Arthrobacter crystallopoietes: one gene and its partner. The protein of the gene in region 1 interacts with the protein of each later gene in a pairwise test. Links are inferred from orthologs where the notes say so. Each region holds a gene or a part of one and is shown on either strand. Other genes may lie near its edges.

The links. The genes of interacting proteins can lie anywhere in the genome.
Region 2: the proteins of J5251_RS07210 (region 1) and ndk interact in binary tests that used the Escherichia coli proteins (3 or more experiments, as listed by UniProt). The link is inferred for Arthrobacter crystallopoietes from one-to-one orthologs.

Annotation. Positions count from the first base shown.
Region 1 is NZ_CP072014.1:1,568,055-1,575,958, reverse strand. What follows is about bases 2,589-5,330. They hold J5251_RS07210 (uracil-DNA glycosylase), read left to right. Parts: upstream 2,589-3,451; coding sequence 3,452-4,210; downstream 4,211-5,330. Other genes in these bases: J5251_RS07200 (threonine/serine exporter family protein), read right to left, coding at 5,205-5,330; J5251_RS07205 (siderophore-interacting protein), read left to right, coding at 4,304-5,164; J5251_RS07215 (DUF3263 domain-containing protein), read right to left, coding at 2,984-3,292; J5251_RS07220 (LytR C-terminal domain-containing protein), read right to left, coding at 2,589-2,921. Outside these bases: groL (chaperonin GroEL), read right to left, coding at 1-727; J5251_RS07230 (TM2 domain-containing protein), read left to right, coding at 1,122-1,742; J5251_RS07225 (cold-shock protein), read right to left, coding at 1,848-2,054; more of J5251_RS07220, read right to left, coding at 2,223-2,588; more of J5251_RS07200, read right to left, coding at 5,331-6,887; J5251_RS07195 (methyltransferase family protein), read right to left, coding at 7,065-7,604; J5251_RS07190 (lipase maturation factor family protein), read left to right, coding at 7,784-7,904. UniProt on the Escherichia coli protein: Excises uracil residues from the DNA which can arise as a result of misincorporation of dUMP residues by DNA polymerase or due to deamination of cytosine.
Region 2 is NZ_CP072014.1:3,463,571-3,467,082, forward strand. What follows is about bases 685-3,512. They hold ndk (nucleoside-diphosphate kinase), read right to left. Parts: upstream 2,393-3,512; coding sequence 1,976-2,392; downstream 685-1,975. Other genes in these bases: J5251_RS15840 (Rne/Rng family ribonuclease), read right to left, coding at 685-786; J5251_RS15845 (vitamin K epoxide reductase family protein), read left to right, coding at 1,283-1,867; J5251_RS15855 (DUF4233 domain-containing protein), read right to left, coding at 2,462-2,929; J5251_RS15860 (bifunctional folylpolyglutamate synthase/dihydrofolate synthase), read right to left, coding at 2,933-3,512. Also shown: more of J5251_RS15840, read right to left, coding at 1-684. UniProt on the Escherichia coli protein: Major role in the synthesis of nucleoside triphosphates other than ATP. The ATP gamma phosphate is transferred to the NDP beta phosphate via a ping-pong mechanism, using a phosphorylated active-site intermediate.

The sequences.
Region 1 (7,904 bases):
TGCCGGACTGCATGACCTTTTCCAGAACTGCAACGAGGTCCTTCACGTTGGAGATCTTGGAGTTGACGATCAGGATGTACGGGTCTTCGAGGACCGTTTCCTGGCGCTCTGCGTCGGTGACGAAGTAGCCGGAGATGTAGCCCTTGTCGAAGCGCATACCCTCGGTGAGCTCGAGCTCGAGGCCAAAGGTGTTGGACTCCTCGACGGTGACAACGCCTTCCTTGCCGACCTTGTCGAGAGCTTCAGCGATCAGTTCACCGATCTGCGGGTCGCCTGCAGAGATCGAGGCGGTAGCAGCAATCTGCTCCTTGGTCTCGATTTCCTTGGCGGAAGAGATCAGCTCGGCGGTGACAGCGTCGACAGCCTTTTCGATACCGCGCTTGAGGCTCAGCGGATCGGCACCGGCAGCAACGTTGCGCAGGCCTTCCTTGACCAGGGCCTGGGCGAGGACGGTTGCGGTGGTGGTACCGTCACCGGCGACGTCGTCCGTCTTCTTGGCAACTTCCTTGACGAGCTCTGCGCCGATCTTCTCGTACGGATCGTCGAGCTCGATCTCCTTGGCGATGGAAACACCATCGTTGGTGATCGTGGGAGCGCCCCACTTCTTCTCAAGGACAACGTTGCGACCACGCGGGCCCAGCGTGACCTTAACAGCGTCAGCGAGGATATTCAGTCCACGCTCGAGGCCGCGGCGGGCCTCTTCGTCAAAGCTAATGATCTTTGCCATGGCGGCATACGTCCCTTCTGGACAGTAGACAGCGGGCGCAGCCTTGGATAAACCAGGACTGCTAACCACTGCGATGCCCGCGACGGACGGATAACGACGGCGGCGATCTCTTTACGCCGCACCGCTACCCTCACCCCAGTGGTTTGGATTTTTCACTCTCCCCCGTCGGCCGACTGCTTAGCAGTCAACCAGCGAGAGTGCTAACACAATAATTAGCACTCACCTCGGTTGAGTGCAAGCTGCATCCAGCAATAGTCTGGCCGCTTCACCACACGCGTAACACCCTGAGCACCACTGACCCCAAGATCAGGGTGGCCCCCGATAGAACCGGCCCATGCCGAGCCGTAGATTGGAGGTAGTCACGCAGCACCATCACATACCGAAGGAAAAGAACATGTCGGAAAATCCGGACGGCAAGCAGGACAAAGCCGGACAGGAGCAGCCGGGACCATCCCGCGGGGAGAATCCCACCGAGCCGTTGCGGGGTGCGGGCACCCATCCCACACAGCCCCTGGGCAATACGCCCGGTGAACCGGCGCCCGGAGGAAAGCCTCCGTTCGGCCAAGCACCGCAGGGCCAGCAGCCGCAGAGCCAGTCACCCTATGGACAACCGCCGTACGGCCAGCAGCCGCAGGGCCAGGCCCCTTACGGGCAACCGCCTTACGGACAACCGCCGCAGGGGCAGGCCCCCTACGGGCAACCGCCTCACGGCCAGAATCCCTACGCGCAGCCGCAGTACGGCCAGGCGCCCTACGGCCAGCCGGGCCAGCCGTATTACGCCGGCTACCCGGAACAGAAGTCCCGCCTGATCGGCGGCTTGCTGGGCATTCTGCTCGGCGGACTGGGTATCCACCGCTTCTACCTGGGCTATGTCGGCATGGGGATCCTGCAGATCGTCGTCACTATCGTCACGTTCGGCCTCGGTGCGATCTGGGGCTTCGTCGAAGGCATCATGATCCTGGTCGGAGCGGAAATGTTCCGCCGCGATGCCAAGGGCGTTCCGCTCAAGGAGTAGCAACAGGTTCCCCACCGAAGCTGCCGAGGGCTGTGTCTATAACTGCGTACGACGGCGGCGGGCGGCTAAATCGATAGCCGCCCGCCGCCGTCGTAATTTGGTAAATCAGGAAGCGAGCTTCACTTCCTCAGCCTGCGGCCCCTTCTGCCCTTCCCCAATTTCGAACTCGACGCGCTGGCCCTCCTCAAGGGAACGGTAACCGTCCATCTGGATGGCGGACCAATGCACGAATACGTCAGCTTCGTTTTCATCGACGGTGATAAAGCCGTAGCCTTTTTCCGCGTTGAACCATTTGACGGTTCCCTGCGCCATATTGCTCTCCATATTTCTAGACCTGGCCCCGCCGCCCCTGTTTCCAGCGGTGGAGATGCGCTCACTCTACCCATGCCGCAGCATGGGTGTGAGCGCCGGCACAGAGAATGTTATGGAGGTGTAACAGAGGCGCCGAAGTATCTCCCGACGGGCAAAACCGGGATGTGGTCAGCCGTTTTGCTGGAATCCAGGACCGAGCACCACGGTCACATACTCGGAGACTGCTCCCTGCCCGGTTTCGCGCAGGTCGGAGATGCCAAGGAGCTCGCCCAACGCCTGCGCATTGGCGCTCTGGCCGGGGTTGTAGAAGATCACGGAGTTGGCCGGGGGCGCACCCTGCCAGTTATCCACTACCCCAACGGCCCAGCCGTCGGACGTGACCGTCTGCGAAACCGCGCCGCCTAGCCCGCTGACGCCGACGCTGTTGAAGATCAGCACCGGATCAGCTTTATTCACGGCCGCGTCAGCTTCGGCGGCCTCGTCAGTGGGTTCCTCGATCGGTTCCTCGGCGGGCTCCGTGGTGGCGTCCGCCGTGGGCTCCTTGGCAGGCTTCGTGGCCTCACCCGCTGCGTCCACAGTTGGTTCCCTGGCGTCGTCCGTGGCTTCGGCCGTTTTAGTAGCGGCATTCGGGGATGCCGACTTGGCCGAGGGCGCCGCGGTGGCTTGGAGTTCCGTGCTCGCGCCCCCCGCTCCGAGCAGCGGCAGGACGAAGAAGGACAACACGCCAACGGCGAGCGCCAGTACGGTAGCCAGGATGATCAGGCCGAGTCCGCTGGATTTCGACGCTGCCATGTGGGCCCGGTGGACGCCATGGCGGTCTGAAGTTTCGGGCACCTGGTCAAACTCGTCCCGGGAATACTTGGTCATCGCTAAGAATGCGTCCTTAGTTGTATCGAAAAAATCTGCGCAGTCGAACGGCTGGACCCGAGCTAGGCGTCTGTGCCCAGCCGACGGGCAGTGCGTGCGCGCTGACGGGACGTCCGCAGCCTGCGCAGCCGCTTGACCAGCATCGGATCGTGGGCCAGCGCCTCTTCGGTATCGATCAAGCCATTGAGGATCTGATAGTAGTGCGTGGCGGACATGTCGAAGAGCTCGCGGATGGCCTGTTCCTTGGCACCCGCATACTTCCACCACTGCCGTTCCAGCGCCAGCATTTTCTGGTCGCGTTCGCTCAGCGGGCTCGATGAATCCAGCTCGGCGTCAAGGGAAAACGCACTGGCATCGACGGAACCAGCCAAGACACACCGTCACTTCCGTTTTGTTTGCAGGGGAAACTGTCCTCCACCATGGTAACGAATCACCGGCCTGTCATTTGTGCACGCCGCGGCGGCCGCGCCTGGCGCCTCGGATCGGCCAGCGGTTCGCCCGCCCAGGCGCCGATCAGCGACCATAGGAAGATGACTGACGACGACGGCGCACTGTTTGAGCTTCCGGCCACCGGGTCAGCGGTGGACACCCGGGAGCCTTTTCCATTCTCTGCACCGGCCGGATTGGACGAGGTCATGCACCCCGAGTGGGCCGAAGTCCTGGCCCCAGTGACGGAAACGGTGCATGGGCTGGCTGCCTACCTTGAACAACGGCGGGCAGCAGGCGGTGAAATCCTGCCGGCGCCCGCCAATATTCTGCGAGCATTCCAGCGACCGCTCTCTGCCATCAAAGTCCTTGTGGTCGGGCAAGATCCTTACCCCACACCCGGGCATTCGATCGGCCTCTGCTTCGCGGTGGAGCGGCATGTTCGGCCGTTGCCCCGCAGCCTGGCCAACATTTACAAGGAGCTGGACTCGGATCTGGGCATCCCGCCGGCACCGCACGGAGATCTGACTGCCTGGGCGGATCAGGGGGTGCTGCTGCTCAACCGGGTCCTGACGGTGGAGGCAGGCAAGACCGGGGCACACCGCCGCAAGGGATGGGAAGAGCTGACCGAGCTGGCGGTCAGGTCGCTCGTGGCGAGGGGCGGTCCGCTGGTCGTGGTCCTCTGGGGCAGGGATGCTCAGTACCTGACACCCTTGCTGGACGCCGTGCCGCGGATCGAGTCCGCACATCCCAGTCCGTTATCCGCCTCACGGGGCTTCTTCGGTTCCCGCCCCTTCAGCCGGATCAACGAACTGCTCAGGGCGCAGGGCGCGGACCCGGTGGACTGGCGGTTGCCGCAGTAATAGTGGTTGGGAACAAAACCGGTGGTGGGTTAGGTTGTCCTTAGTAGTAACCCATCCGCCTTCACTACGTCTTGCGTATTCAGGAGCCGTTTCATGTCTGCCCAGCCCGCAGCCCGCCCCGCACGTCCCCGAAAACCCCAGACGAACCTTCAGGTGCTGCGGACCGAACGCCTCTCCGAGCACATGGTCCGGGTTTTCGCCGGCGGCGAGGGGTTCGGGAAGTTCGAGGCCAAGGACGCCACGGACCAATACGTGAAGATCTTTTTCCTCGACCCGGAACTGGACGTTGAGCTCCCGGTAGACGTCGCCGAACTGAAAGAGACCCTGCCCGCGGACAAGCTGCCGGTCACCCGCACCTACACGGTCCGCAGCGTGGACCGGACCGCCGGGGAAATAGCCATCGACTTTGTTGTGCATGGCGACGAGGGACTGGCTGGCCCGTGGGCCCTCAAGGCACAGCCCGGGGATTGGCTCATGTTCACTGGCCCGGGCGGGGCCTACGCCCCCAATCCCGACGCCGATTGGTACCTCCTGGCCGGAGACGATTCCGCGCTGCCGGCCATTGGCGCGGCCATCGAGGCGCTGCCGGCACATGCAACGGGACATGCCCTGATCGAGGTGGACTCCGCGGCGGACATCCAAGACCTCAGCGCCCCGGCGGGCCTTCAGTTCCACTGGCTCTTCCGCCAAGGCCAGGTCCCGGGCACCACCACACTCCTGCGGGATGCAGTGGCAGGGCTTGATTGGCCTGCCGGTGAAGTGGATGCGTTTGTCCACGGCGAGCGCGGTGCCATCAAATCCCTGCGCGACGTGCTGTTCCAGGACCACGGACTGCACCGCAAGCAGGTTTCCATCTCCGGCTACTGGGCCTACGGCCGGGCCGAGGACGCGTTCCAGGCGGAAAAGCGGACCGAGGTCGGGCAGATCTTCCCGGAGAATTACCCGGCAACCTAGGCTCCTCGCCAACGTGGCCAGGTACGGCTCCGCCCGCTGGTTAGCGGCGGCGGTTCCTGCGGCGGCCCTCGTTGGAGCCCATGTCCCGGGTGAAGGGCTGGGCCAGGTTGTCGCCGAGGACCGTGCCGCCGGAGATCGCAAGGATCACCGTCAGCGCACCGAAGAGGTTGAGCACACCTACGAAGGGGTCGTCCACATTAACGGTCAGATCGTAGGTGGCGCGGAAGATTGACAGTCCGGGCAGCAGGAACAAGATGGCGGGCACCGCCACAACCAGCTGCGGCGAGCCCATCCGCAATCCGACGATACGGCCTAGGAAACCGATAACGACGGCGGCCAGTGCCGGACCTATCCGCTCCCCGATTCCGGCCATGAGGACAAGGTCGTAGAGCAGCAGTGCCACGAGACCAACCAAGGCCGTCGGCACCAGCATGCTGAGCTTGGTTTGCTCGGTGATACAGATAGCCATGGTGGCAATCATGAGCAGCAGCGCCCGCACCACATAGGGGTATTCGCCCTCCCCGTCGACGAAGACCTCGGGCAGGCTGACGCCCACCAGCTCGCCGCCCACCAGGCCCACGGCCACACCGGAGGCGATAGCGGCAAAGGTGAGGAAAGCGGACAGGAAACGGCCGGCCGCCGTGACGGGGAAGCCGTTGATCGCGTCCTGGGTCGCAGAGACCAATCGGCCTGTTGGCAAGAGGTAGAGTATCCCGCCCGCGATTACCAGCGAAGGGCTCAACGGAACCTGCAGCTGCCAGAACAGCAGGGCAACCACGGTGGCAAGGCAGGACCCGATCGCAGTGACAAAGAAGTCCGGCACGCGCCATTTACCCAGCTTGCGGCCCAGCAGACCCATCAGCACGGTTGACAGCATGGCCACCAGCGAAGCGAAGATCCCGCCGCCGAGGAACGCCACAATGGAACCGGCGAAAACGCCGCCAGCGCCGATGGCCATCCACTTGGCAAACGGCTTGGGCCGCGCGGCAATCTCCTGCAGCCGCTCCTTGGCCTCGGTCCGCCCCACACCGCCGTTGACGATGTCCGTGACCAACTGGTGGACCAGTGACAGACCGGCGTAGTTGTTCGTCCAGGACCGCACGACACGCATCAGGGTCAGCGGGACCGTGTCCGCCTTGGCATAGTTGATCAGCACGGACTGGTTGGTGATATCGACATCGATCTCGCGCAGGCCAAAGGCCGCGGTTACGGCAATGATGCTCGTTTCCACTTCCAGGGCGCCGGCGCCGTAGCGGAACATGGTCTCGGCCAAATCCAGCGCAAAATCAAGGGTGAGCCGGGCGGAGGTATCCACCCCGGCGGCCTGGATCATGGGGTTGGCATACGGGCTCCCCGCGAGCCGTTCAACAATGCTCATCGGGGCCGTGGGCGGCGCCTCGCCCTGCACCAGTTTGCGCAGCATCCGGCGGGCAGCGGCGTTGGTGCGCTGCTGGCCCTTGGGCATCGGCAGCGGAGCGGTGCCGAACGGAACCGGCTTGGCCGCTTTGGCCACCGGTTCCCTAGGGATCGCAGGCTTGGCCTTGGGCTTGGTTCCCGCGCGCTTTGCGGGCGCGTTTTTGCCGACCGGCTGCTTCGCCGTCGGAGGTGTCCCCGATCCCGGTTCCGAGCGCTCTCCGGTCTCCCCGGCAGCCCCGTTTTCCGGCATATCGGCGGGCTTGCGGGGGATCTTGATGATGGGCAGGCTGCCGACCCGCGGCGACATCGGAGTACCTGAATCCTGCTGGCCGTCCTTGTCCTGCACTGCCCCTCCGTTCCTGTGTTTTCGGGTGAATTTCCGGCCGGTTTCATCCTCCCACACGGCCGTTGCCGCAAGCCGTGAAAGCGTCGAGAAACGCATCACATGCGGCACCCGCCAGGCTGCCCGCGACTGGCCGGATCGCTAGCTTTCGACGCCGCTTCTTCCCTCGGCACGCCAGGGCGTCAGCCGCGGGAGCCAACCTGGCACGTTGCGCTTGTAGCGACGGTATTCATCGCCGAACTGCCGCTCCAAAACCGGCTCCTCGTAGAGCCTGACGAAAAGCCCCACGGGAACGGACATCACGGCGCAGTAACCGAGCAGCCTGGGCCGGCCCAGCATCAGCGCCTCGCCGAGGACCATCGACAGCAGCGCCACGTAAATCGGGTTGCGCACGTAGCGGAACGGCCCGGTGACCACCAGATACTTCGTCGGCACCATCGGCGCGGGCGTACCCAAGCCCTCCCGGGCGAACCGCACAAAAGATTCAATAACGACGGCGGCGCCTCCGGCGGCGAGCACCGCGCCGCCGGCTCTGGCCGGCAATCCGCCAGGCACCGGGACCCGGGCCCGCCAGCGGGTGAGCAGCCAGGGCACAACACCAGCGGCCACCACCGGAGCCACCGCGAAGGCCGCGGTTCCGAGGACGGCCCGTCTGTATTCCGCCTGCGCCGCATCTCTCATGCCTTCATTGTGGCCCGGGGACACTGGGGATGTAACCCCTCCGCGCCGGGTCCGGCTGCCGTGAGCATAGTCCGGCATTTGCAGGCCCGGGTTTCTGCAGCCGCCGGCTTCGGTCCGGACAGGACGTTCCGCCCGGCAAGCCTTGACAGTGTTGCCGGCGGTCCTAACGTTGGAAGTACATGAACTGGTTGAACGCCGAGGGTTTCGAGGTCGCGCGGCAGGTGCTGCAGCGCGGGATTGCCGCCGTCTACGTGATCGCGTTCCTCTCCGCCGTCGCGCAGTTCCGTGCCCTGCTCGGCG
Region 2 (3,512 bases), 1.9 Mb from region 1 along the record:
GCCGGATACCGGCCCTGCGGCAGACGGCGCTGTGGCGGGCGAATCCGCGGGGGACGCATCCGGTTCGGTTGCGGCGGGGCTCTCCTGCGTTGCCTTCGAAGCGGCCGTCCGGCGGGCACGAGTGCGGGTACGCGTGGCGGGCTCGGCGGTTTCGACGGGCTCCACACCGGTGTCGGTGCCAGCGGCGGTGGTGCCCGCAGCGACGTCGGCCTCCGTACCAGCGGCATCCGATGCCGCTTCAACGACGGCTTCCTGCGGGGGTGTGCCTGCTGCGCTGTCCGCGGCAACCTCCGGTGTTTCGGTGCGGGGCTGTGCCTTCCTGCGCTTGCGCGGCGTCTTGGCCTCGGCTGAGTCGGCCGGTTCTACTGCCGGAACCGTATCGGCAACGGCCATTGCGGGGGGCTCGGTCGGCATAGGCGGCACTGCGACGCCCGCTGCTGAACCCTCGTCGACCGGTGCCGCTGCCGTCTTGCGGGTCCGTCGCACACGGGTCTTCACCGGTGCCGCTGCGTCTTCCCCGGCGGCCTGTCCTGCGGTTGCCTCCGACGGCTCCGCTGTGGCATCCGTAGCCGCGGTGGCGGCGGTGCTCTCCGTCCCGACTGTCGGCGCGGCCTCGGTTGTTTCCGCCGGGGGTTTGCGCCGGGCGCGCGTGGCCCGCTTGACCGGCGCCTTGGCCGTAGGTTCAGTTGCTTTTGGTGCTGCGATTGCGGCGGCGCTGTCTGCGCCCGCCGCTCCGGGAGTATCCGACTGATCGGATGTTGCCGGGTTTACCTGTTCATTATCCATTTATTACTGCACTCCAGCCCCTGGAGGCACCGGCCACATCCCGGCACCGCCAAGGAAAGTAGCCGGTTATCCTTCGGGCCACGTGGCCACCCGTCACCGGAAGTCCTTGTCGTATCTCCCGAGCTCGCGCCATCTGTGGGGCGCAGTACACTCAGGGACCAGCGGCGCTTTTCCTAACTACCGCATATATTCTCTTCATCGGTAGGGTCATCTGGCGGATTCCGCAGGGCCCATCCGGATGATGGGCTCCGACACCGGAAGCATCGCCGACAAACCTGGAAGCCTGTCGCTGGACCGGTAGTGGCATGTGGTTCCATTACCAGCCAAGAGCCATTCTCTCATATGGGCCCGGTTTTCGTTATCATTTGGCGCTTCTGCAGCGGTTAGAATCGTCCCAGACATTCCCTGATGGAAGAGGAGCCCGGTGAACCACCATGCGGCCCACGCCGAATCCGGCGCAGAAACCGTCCCGGCCGGACATCGTCCGGACAACGCCGTGGCGGTACATTCGCGGCACAAACCCTTCGCCTGGCTCCTGCTCGCCACCGGCGTCGTCGGTTGGATCGCCTCGGCCATCCTTGTCCTGGAGCGGCTGGCCGTCTACGTGGACCCGAGCCACATCACCAGCTGCGACGTCAATCCGTGGGTGTCCTGCGGTGAAGTCTTCAAGACCTGGCAGGCAGCGCTCTTCGGGTTTCCGAATCCGTTTATCGGGATCGTGGCCTTCGCCGTTCCGATTACGACGGCGATGGCGATGCTCGCCGGCGCCCGGCTCCGGCGCTGGTACTGGATCGGTCTGCAGGTCGGCGTGACCCTGGGATTCATTTTCGTGGTCTGGCTGTGGAGCCAGGCCTTGTTCGACATCTTCATCCTCTGCCTTTACTGCATAGTGGTCTGGGCCATGATGATCCCGATGTTCGTCATGGTCACGGTTCGCAACCTGGTCCACGGTGTTTTCAAGGCGCCGGCGGGGGTGCTCAAATTCGCCAGTGAATGGGCGTGGACCCTGACGATCATCCTCTGGGTCGCCACTGCGGCCAGTGTCTTCATCCGCTTTATGAACGTGTTCCTCGGCGGCTGAGCCAAGCGGCAGTGACGTGCCGCTCACTCCGTACGGCAAAGGCCGCGCACATCCGTAAGGATGGGCGCGGCCTTTGCCGTTGCAGCCGGAGACCGGACTGCGGGAGTTTCAGCTGAACCAGATACCGATCTCGCGCTCGGCAGACTCCGCAGAATCCGAACCGTGGACAAGGTTCTGCTGGACCTTCAGGCCCCAGTCACGGCCGAGATCACCGCGGATTGTCCCCGGTGCCGCCGCCGTCGGTTCCGTGGATCCGGCCAACGAACGGAAGCCCTCGATCACGCGCTGCCCTTCGAAGACTGCTGCCGCAACCGGCCCGCTGAGCATGAACTCCACCAGCGGCTCGTAGAACGGCTTGCCGACATGCTCGGCGTAGTGCTGCTCCAGCAGTTCACGGGTTGCGTTGACCAGTCTCAGCTCGACGAGCTTGTATCCCTTGGCTTCCACCCGGGCCAGGACGGTTCCGGTCAGCCCGCGGGTCACACCGTCCGGCTTGACCAGTACAAGAGTGCGTTCAACGCTCACGTTTCTTCTCCTCAAATAGCTTCAATCTTGGCTCGAAAGCCCGTTCAATCCTATGCGACGCCGCCGGGGCTAGCTTTCTGTTGCCTCCGGGCCAGGTGTTGGCCCTTCCTCCGGGTGTGCCTGTTCCCATTCGGCTTGTTCGGCGTCGCGCTGGGCATTCTCCCGGTCCAGCCGCATCCCCGTCCTGACGCCGTACCACCACGTCAGCGCGAACAGCACACCGACGACAAACATCATCGGCTCGACGATTCCCGTGGCGATGATCAGCAGCTGCAGGATCCAGCCCAGGGCTATTCCGGCCGGCTTGCGGACCAGCGCACAGCAGAGAACCAGCACCAGGGCCAGCGCAATACCGACACTGAGAATCACCGGCTGCGGGAAGCGGTCTTTGTGCAATCCGAAAGCCACGAGGGTCCCGAAGAATACGACGAAGGCCTCCAGCAGGAGCACCGTCGAGGCGAACATGACCTTGATGGAACGCCGCTTCTTCGGCATATCCGGACGCCATTCACGTTGTGCTTTTGTCAGTTTTGCCATGTGTTATTTTCCCAGCAGTATGCGGGCATCGGCGACCAGGGTAATGGACCCCGTGATCAGGACTCCGCCCGCGAGATCGTTCTGCGATTCGGCCCGTTCCACCGCCCATTCGATCGCGTCGTCCAGCTTCTGGGCCACATGGATGGAATCTTCGGCAAAACCGGCGGCCATCGCATCCTCCGCCAGCTGCTCCGCCGGGATGGCACGCAGCGAATTGGACGCCGTCACGCAGATCTCGTCCACCAGTTCGCCCAGGTGTTCCTTCAGCTGCTCCAGCAGACCCACGGCGTCCTTTTCCTGCAGCACGCCAACGATCGGCACCAGCCGCGAGAGGTTGAAGGCCTCTTTCACCGCGGCGGCCGTGGCGCGCATGCCCTCAGGGTTGTGGGCCGCATCGACGATGACGGTGGGCGCGGTCCGGACCACTTCGAGGCGTCCCGGCGAGGTGACCTGGCTGAATCCTTCGCGCAGCAGTTCGACGTTCAGTTCCTTCACACCGCCGCCCAGGAACGCTTCAAGGGCGGCTACGGCCACAGCGGCATTCTGCGCCTGGTGTGCCCCGTGCAGCGGCAGCAGCAGGTCT